2 regions of the Enterovibrio paralichthyis genome follow, and region 2 is predicted to be linked to the other one. Evidence: predicted binding sites of a transcription regulator. Region 2 holds the regulator's gene; the other holds the start of a gene.
What was found. The regulator PurR, encoded in region 2, represses purine synthesis genes. The targets are predictions, from matches to a motif close to TNANGNAAACGTTTNCNTNA.
Positions count from the first base shown of each region.

Region 1: purL (phosphoribosylformylglycinamidine synthase) is a predicted target of PurR. The motif match lies at 1,662-1,681, and genes of this name have one in related genera.

Region 1 covers NZ_JAHUTS010000011.1:138,406-142,113, reverse strand. Annotated here, with positions in the region: gene purL (phosphoribosylformylglycinamidine synthase) at 1-1,507, opposite strand, end outside; gene mltF (membrane-bound lytic murein transglycosylase MltF) at 1,809-3,362, shown strand; gene KU854_RS14495 (hypothetical protein) at 3,466-3,627, shown strand; gene tadA (tRNA adenosine(34) deaminase TadA) at 3,621-3,708, opposite strand, start outside.
Region 2 covers NZ_JAHUTS010000017.1:15,900-19,607, reverse strand. Annotated here, with positions in the region: gene KU854_RS17505 (TfoX/Sxy family DNA transformation protein) at 192-785, opposite strand; cyclic di-GMP riboswitch class I at 901-997, opposite strand; gene purR (HTH-type transcriptional repressor PurR) at 1,305-2,312, opposite strand; gene torD (molecular chaperone TorD) at 2,745-3,392, opposite strand; gene torA (trimethylamine-N-oxide reductase TorA) at 3,535-3,708, opposite strand, start outside.

The sequences.
Region 1 (3,708 bases), on a different contig from region 2:
CGTCGTGGATAAACGCAATCGGGTTTTGCTCGCCAAGCTGCCAGCAACGGTCGATCACTTCCTGACAGCGGCGTTCCATTTCCGGGTTTTCACGCTGAACAGACGCAAAATCCAAGTCTTCAGTGGACTGGCCAGAAGCCATAGAAGAAGCTGCACCGCCACCCAGACCGATGTTCATCGCCGGGCCACCCAAAACAATCAGCTTCGCGCCGACTGGGATTTCTTTTTTCTGTACGTGCTGGTCACGGATGTTGCCCATGCCGCCTGCAATCATGATTGGCTTGTGGTAACCACGCACTTCTTCGCCGTTGTGCGAGGTGACTTTTTCTTCATAAGTACGGAAGTAGCCGAGCAGGTTTGGACGGCCGAATTCGTTGTTAAATGCAGCGCCGCCCAGCGGGCCTTCCAGCATGATATCTAGTGCGTTAACAATGCGGTTTGGTTTACCAAAATCCGTTTCCCAAGGCTGCTCAAAACCCGGAATACGCAAATTAGAAACCGTGAAGCCCACCAGACCCGCTTTTGGCTTACCGCCGATACCGGTTGCGCCTTCGTCACGGATTTCACCACCTGAACCGGTTGATGCGCCTGGCCATGGTGAAATCGCCGTTGGGTGGTTGTGGGTTTCCACTTTCATCAGGATGTGCGCCATTTCCTGATGGTAATCGTACTGGCGTGATTCAGGATTCGGGAAGAAACGGCCAACGTTCGAACCTTCCATTACAGCAGCGTTATCTTTGTATGCTGACAGCACATATTCGCTGTTGTGCTCGAAGGTGTTTTTGATCATCTTGAACAGGCTCTTTGGCTGTTCAACACCATCGATGGTCCAGTCTGCGTTGAAAATCTTATGGCGGCAGTGCTCAGAGTTGGCCTGGGCAAACATCATCAGTTCGATGTCGTTCGGGTTGCGGCCAAGCTTGGTGAAGCTTTCCACCAGATAATCGATTTCATCATCCGCCAGCGCCAGACCCAGTTCCACGTTGGCTTTTTCCAACGCCTCGCGGCCACCAGTCAGCACATCCACAGCCGTCATCGGTGCCGGTGTTGCAGTCTTAAACAGTGCTGCCGCATCGTTCAGGTTTGCGAAAATCACTTCCATCATGCGGTCGTGCAAAAGGCCAGACAGCGTTTTTTGCTGTTCGTCTGAAAGGTCAGTAGACAGTTCAACGTAGTACGCCGTACCGCGCTCCAGGCGCTTGATTTGGCTCAGGCCACAGTTACGGGCAATGTCGGTGGCTTTGGAAGACCAAGGGGAAATGGTGCCAGGACGAGGGGTAACAAGGAAAAGGGTGCCGGTTGGCGCATGCTCTGCAATAGTCGGCCCATAAGTGAGCAGGCTATCGAGCTTTTGTTGCTCACTGTCACTTAGCGGCGCGCTAAGATCGGCAAAATGGATATACTCTGCATAGAGGCTGATAACAGGTAATTGGTTCGCTTTACAGCTTTCCAGCAGTTTTTGAACACGAAACTCAGACAGAGCGGGGGAACCACGCAAAATTTCCATGTGCGTACGTCTCTCGATTAGCGGGTGAATTAAAGTGATATTGGCCTAACGCAATGATTTCAATAATATTGAGTCAATCACCGCGCTACGCCGATATCACTTCCATCGGCTTCGGGGCGCTATTATAGGGGAAAAAAGTGAGCGACGTAACACTTGACGCAACCGTTTGCGTAACTTTTTTTACCCCGCATAATCTGTCGCTAAGCTGAGCAAATCCGCAAGTAACGCTATCGCCTGAACTTTTCGCATCAAGCCAGCTTTGATATAACAGGCGCTACGAAATACGAGTGAGCATAACTTTTTGAACGAGAACGCAGTAAAACGAATCTACCAACTGCTTGCCGGGCTGTTTCTGGTGCTGTTTCTTTCCGGTTGTGAATGGAAATTTGACGACAGAACCGAGCTGGAAAAAATTCGCGATCGTGGCGTGTTGCGAGTCGGTACCCTCAATAACCAGCTTTCTTACTATATCGGGGCTGATGGCCCAACCGGTCTGGACTACGAGCTCGCCACCCAGTTTGCCCAAAGCCTTGGCGTGAAACTCGAAATGCAGCCGGCCTATACCCTTTCCGGCCTTTTCCCTGCTCTTGAGCGCGGCGATGTAGATATCATTGCAGCGGGCCTGACCATCACCAAAGACCGGCTGGATCATTTCCGTCCGGGGCCTGCGTATTACTATGTCAGCCAGCAACTGGTGTACAAAAACGGCCACTGGCGTCCGCGTAACCTGACCGAACTGAACAAAGACGGTGCGCGTGTTGCTGTGGTGGAAGGCTCCAGCCATGCCCTGACCCTTCAAGCCATCCAGCGTGAGTACCCTGATCTTATCTGGGAAAGCGTCAAAGACACTGATGACGATGAACTGCTAAAACAGGTTGCCGACGGTAAACTGGATTTCACCATCGCCGATTCTGTTGATATTGCCCTGGTGCAGCGCACCCACCCGGAAATCACCGTCGCGCTTGAGCTGACCGAAGACGAGCCTGTAGCCTGGTTCATGAAGAAAATGCAGGACGACAGTGTCTACGCGCTAATGATTGAATTTTTCGGTAAGAAAGCGCAAAACGGCGAACTGGCGTCGCTGGAAGAGAAGTACTTCGGCCATATCGACAGCTTTGATTTTGTCGACACCCGCGCCTTCCTGCGCGCCATCGACACCAAGCTGCCGAAATGGGAACCGCTGTTCAAAAAATACGCCGACGAATTCGACTGGCGTTTGCTGGCTGCCCTCTCCTACCAGGAATCACACTGGAACCCCCGAGCCATTTCGCCAACGGGTGTACGCGGCATGATGATGCTGACGCTGCCGACCGCCAAATCCGTGGGCGTGAAAAACCGTCTGGATCCGGAGCAAAGTATCAGAGGTGGCGCGGAATACCTGCGTATGATGTTGCACCGTGTACCGGAGAGCATTAACCCGAATGAGAAAATCTGGTTTGCACTGGCTTCCTACAACATTGGTTTTGGCCACATGATGGATGCGCGCAGGCTGACCAAAGCACAGGGCGGCAACCCCGACTCCTGGGCGGACGTGAAACAACGCCTGCCACTCCTGGCCAAGCGCCAGTACTACAAACAGACCCGCTACGGCTATGCCCGCGGTTATGAAGCCCTGAGCTACGTGGAAAATATCCGCCGTTACTACCAGAGTATTGTGGGTTATGAGCAGATGAATGAAGAAGCCATTACCAGCGATACGGCAGACAACCTTGAAGATCTGCAAACTATCACTGTGAGTGACGATCCACGCGATGAAGAAACGTTGGAGCGCGAAGAAAACGTGACGGTAACGCCGATTGCCGATGAGACACCTGCGCCCAACGGTGAGCAGGGCGACAAGAAAGCGGAGAAATAACTCTGCTTTCCCTTGTCATGTTGCGTTAACACTCTCAAGCTATAACGGTGACACAACAAAAAAGCGCAGCCTCGGCTGCGCTCATTCTTGAAGAAGGAAAGTTATGTTCGCCAATAAACGCAAGCAACAGGCCAATTTCTCCCGCAACTCCAGTGCGTCCGCAAACCGCCGCAAAATCAAACGTAATATGGCATTGAAAAAAGTGCTGTGGCGTCAGCGTACGTTTGCTATCCGGGAGTTTGCCATGATGGAAGAAAACTACTGATCGTCTGAACTTTCGCCGCTTTGCGCAGCCCTTTGTGCATCACGCGCCGCTTTTTTCTCTGCACGTCGACGGCGGAAAAAT
Region 2 (3,708 bases):
AAAGCTTTCGCCTATGGCAAACTTTTCCATTTCATCTTCAAAAGGGACGCAGATTGAGGGCAATAAATGTTTTCAAAACGGCATACGGTTAGTGATTGGTGTTAAGGGGGATAAATGTGGGGGTAATCAAAAAAACAGCCAATGGCGGGAAAAGCACATTGGCTGTTTTTGGGGAGTTGTTGGTGAGGCTTTTACTGTTGGAGTGTTTCTAACAGTTCATTGCGGCGCTGTGGAGTGATGACAGACCAGTGTTTCCCCTCAATTGCACCTTCGAGTGCCCACAAAAGCTCGATACTCAGGTTATCGCTGTGTGACTCTTGTAGCGCTTTATAAGCACGCACTGCGCCCGCACGCTGCAGTTCTTCGACAGAGTCGATTCCTGCTTTTTTTAGCATGCGTTCTGTTGCTAGGCGAAGGTTGGGAAGATCTTTGATACGTGTAGGCGCAGCCGTCTTCTTTTCCTGTTGATCTTCCCTGGAAATTGACAGCGCCTTCTTGGCGTGACTCATCATGAGTTCAGACTGTTCCCACCAATTCTCGGGCACAGCGTAGTATTTAGTGACAACTGGAAAACCACGTTTTTTGTAAACGTATGGGGTCATTGCCAGTTTCTTGAATTCTGACAGATTACCGCTGCCTGCCCGAAGGTGGAGCTGATCATTCACGACAAGCGCGAACATTGTCTCGTCGCAAAAAACACCAAATCCGCCAAACATAGAACGGGATTTGATTTTGCCCAGACATTCGAAGAACTTCAGTGTGTTTTTTAGAGTAGGTTTATCCATGTGACTTATTCTCAATCAATACGTTCCTGGATGAATGGTCAAGGAGTAACGTAGCAAAGCGAATTCAGAGAATTGTCAACGAACCGGGTGAACCGGGCTTTGAAATGCTAACGTCATCGGTAACCCCGCTACCATCACCGTTGAAGTTATCGTCGGTGTGAGGCCGGAAGCTTTGCGTCCCACGCTTTCGCCGTGGTTTGCCTTTTCTTAACATGATTTAGCTTAACCGAATCATGTCATTTTGTCGTTATTGCTGGTCTAGCAAAGTGTGATCTTGGTTCAGATAGAGCGTTATTGATACGTCTAAAAATAAAGGGTTCCTCTTGTTATAGAAGAATTTTTGTCCGTTTCACCCAATTCGTTAATCTGAATAAGGGTAGCACTAGAAAACTGGGCATTTTAGCGATTTTGAGCTTTGTCGCAACAATAAGATTCCAATTTTCATAAAACTTGCAAAAAACAAAAAAGCCCGAGTGTAATCTCGGGCTTTTTGATGTAATTTTGCACGAAGTGCGCCGATTAGTTGTTCAAGTTTTTCACTGAACGGCGCACCACCAGTTCTGGCTGCATTTCGAAAATTTGTTGCTTGTTTTCTTTGTTCGCCAAACGCTCCATCAGCAACTTGATGGCGGTTTTACCCAGTCGGTTTTTCGGCTGGTGGATGGTCGTCAAAGGCGGCGAGAAGAAGCCTGCCAGATCAATGTTGTCGTAGCCAATCACAGAAATGTCGTTCGGCACATCCAAACCGGCTTGTCTGAACGTACTGATTGCCGCCAACGCCATGATGTCGTTAAAGCAGAACACAGCCGTAGGGCGGTCTTTCTGCGCGATCAGCTTATTTGTCGCCTCAACTGCTGAGTCACATTCAAAGTCTGCTTCAACAATCCACTCAGGGTGATAGGTCAAACCGGCTTCTTCCAACGCACGGCGGAAACCTTGCAGGCGCTCCTGGCAGGTCAGTTTGTCCATTTGGCCGGAGATACAACCGATTTTGGTGTGGCCGTTTTCGATGAAATGTTTCGTCGCAATGTAGCCACCCAGCTCAGCGTTATCCTGAATACAGTCGGTATTCACGTGCTGGGTACCCCAGTCCATCACGACCATTGGCAGATCCGCTTTTTTCTCCAGCAGTGCCAGCAGTTCTTCATTCAGGTCTGAACACATAACCAACAGGCCATCAACGCGCTTCTCAGCCAGCATGCGCAGGTAATCGCGCTGTTTTGCCAGGTTGCCTTCGGTGTTACAAAGGATCAGGGTGTAGCCTTCGTTGTAGCAATATTCTTCAACGCCATGTACCACTTCCGCAAAGAATGGGTTTGTGGATTTGGTTACCAGCATGCCAATGGTGCGGGTAGAGTTACATTTCAGACTGCGCGCGACGGCGCTTGGTGCGTAATTCAGTTCATCAACTGCCGCCCATACTTTTGTAGTGGTGTTCTCGGCCACAAAACGTGTCTTATTGATCACGTGCGAAACGGTGGTGGTCGAGACACCTGCGAGACGAGCGACGTCTTTAATTGTTGCCATTCGGTAATCTTCTTATCGTTTTCATTGGCAGCGTATGAATTGTCAGGTGCTGCACATGTTTACGCCGCTTTCAATCAGCGGCGTACAATTCCGGCTATGTCACCGGCTTCAGGTTCATTTAGCTTGGGAGATGCGCTTCATTCCCCGATATCAATGCAAACCATGATGCTGTATGCACAGGGCCGGATAACGGCAATTGGGGGCAGGGCAATCTCGCGAGGCAGTTACTTGAGTCTGGTGTAATTCTCAGGAAATATCTCAATGCCAATCGCTTGCGTTCACAGTTTAATGGCTACCGCCACTTGTCGCAATTATTCTATTTCAGCAAGGTAAATAAGCTTGATGGTGGTCAAGCAATTTCGGGCTAGCTAAATGAATTCTTTAAAATAAAAAAGCCGGGTAATAACCCGGCTGATTGTTTGGGTAAATAATTTATTCGCCTTTGAGGAAGGCTAAGTCCAGTTTGATAAAGCTGACCAGCAGATTACCTGCCGCTTTATAGAAGCCAAATTGGTCAAACTGGTTAAGGGTGCTTTGGAATTGTTCAATCCAAGGCATCACCATGGTTTCCAGAAAACGCTGTTGCTCTTGCATCACCGCTTCTTGTTTTTCTTCGTCTTCTTCTTTATTTGCCAGAATGACGAGATTACCCATGAAATCCAAAACCACGGCCAGATGGTCGAAAGGTTCGTTGAAATCTTTACGCTGGGCAATGCCGTAACTTTCCATCCATTTACCCATTTCCTGCGCTGGCTTGTCATTCAAAAGACCAGATTCGCCAATATAGATAGAGGCGTAGGGCAGGGCACCGGTTTTCGGCGTGCTCAGGAACAGGCCGCAGAAATCGGCCGCCAGCTCCAGTTGGGCATCCTGACGTGTTTTCAGTTTTGCCAGTGCTTCACGAAGCCCGGCTACGGGTGTACTCAGTTCGCCTGTCATGGCCAGCACGGAGAAATAGTTATCCATGTCAGCGCCGTGGTAGTTGTTCAGGTCGTCCTGCGTTAACTCGGTGGCGAACAGTGATGACATCCACCAGTAGAATTCGGCACGTTGCTCGTTAATGGCAATAAATTCTTGCATTGTCATTCCGTTTTTCGATAAGCGTTAGAGTGTATACCCAAGCAGCCTGTAGAAAGAGGACACTTGGGTATAAGCCCTTCAAGTGTATATAAGTTAGAGTAAAAAAGGGCAGCTTAGCTGCCCTTTTTCTTCACACTGTCTCTTATGCGATATCCATCGCTGGGAACAGTGGGTTAACATCGCTAACTTCAGTCGGGCCGCTGAAGCCAGTGACTGCGGGTACTTTGCCGGTGAATTTCTCAATCTCAACCAGTGCGGTGTGCGCAGAAGTTGCCTGAGCCAGCTTAGAAGTACCGATATCCATGGTCAGTACGTT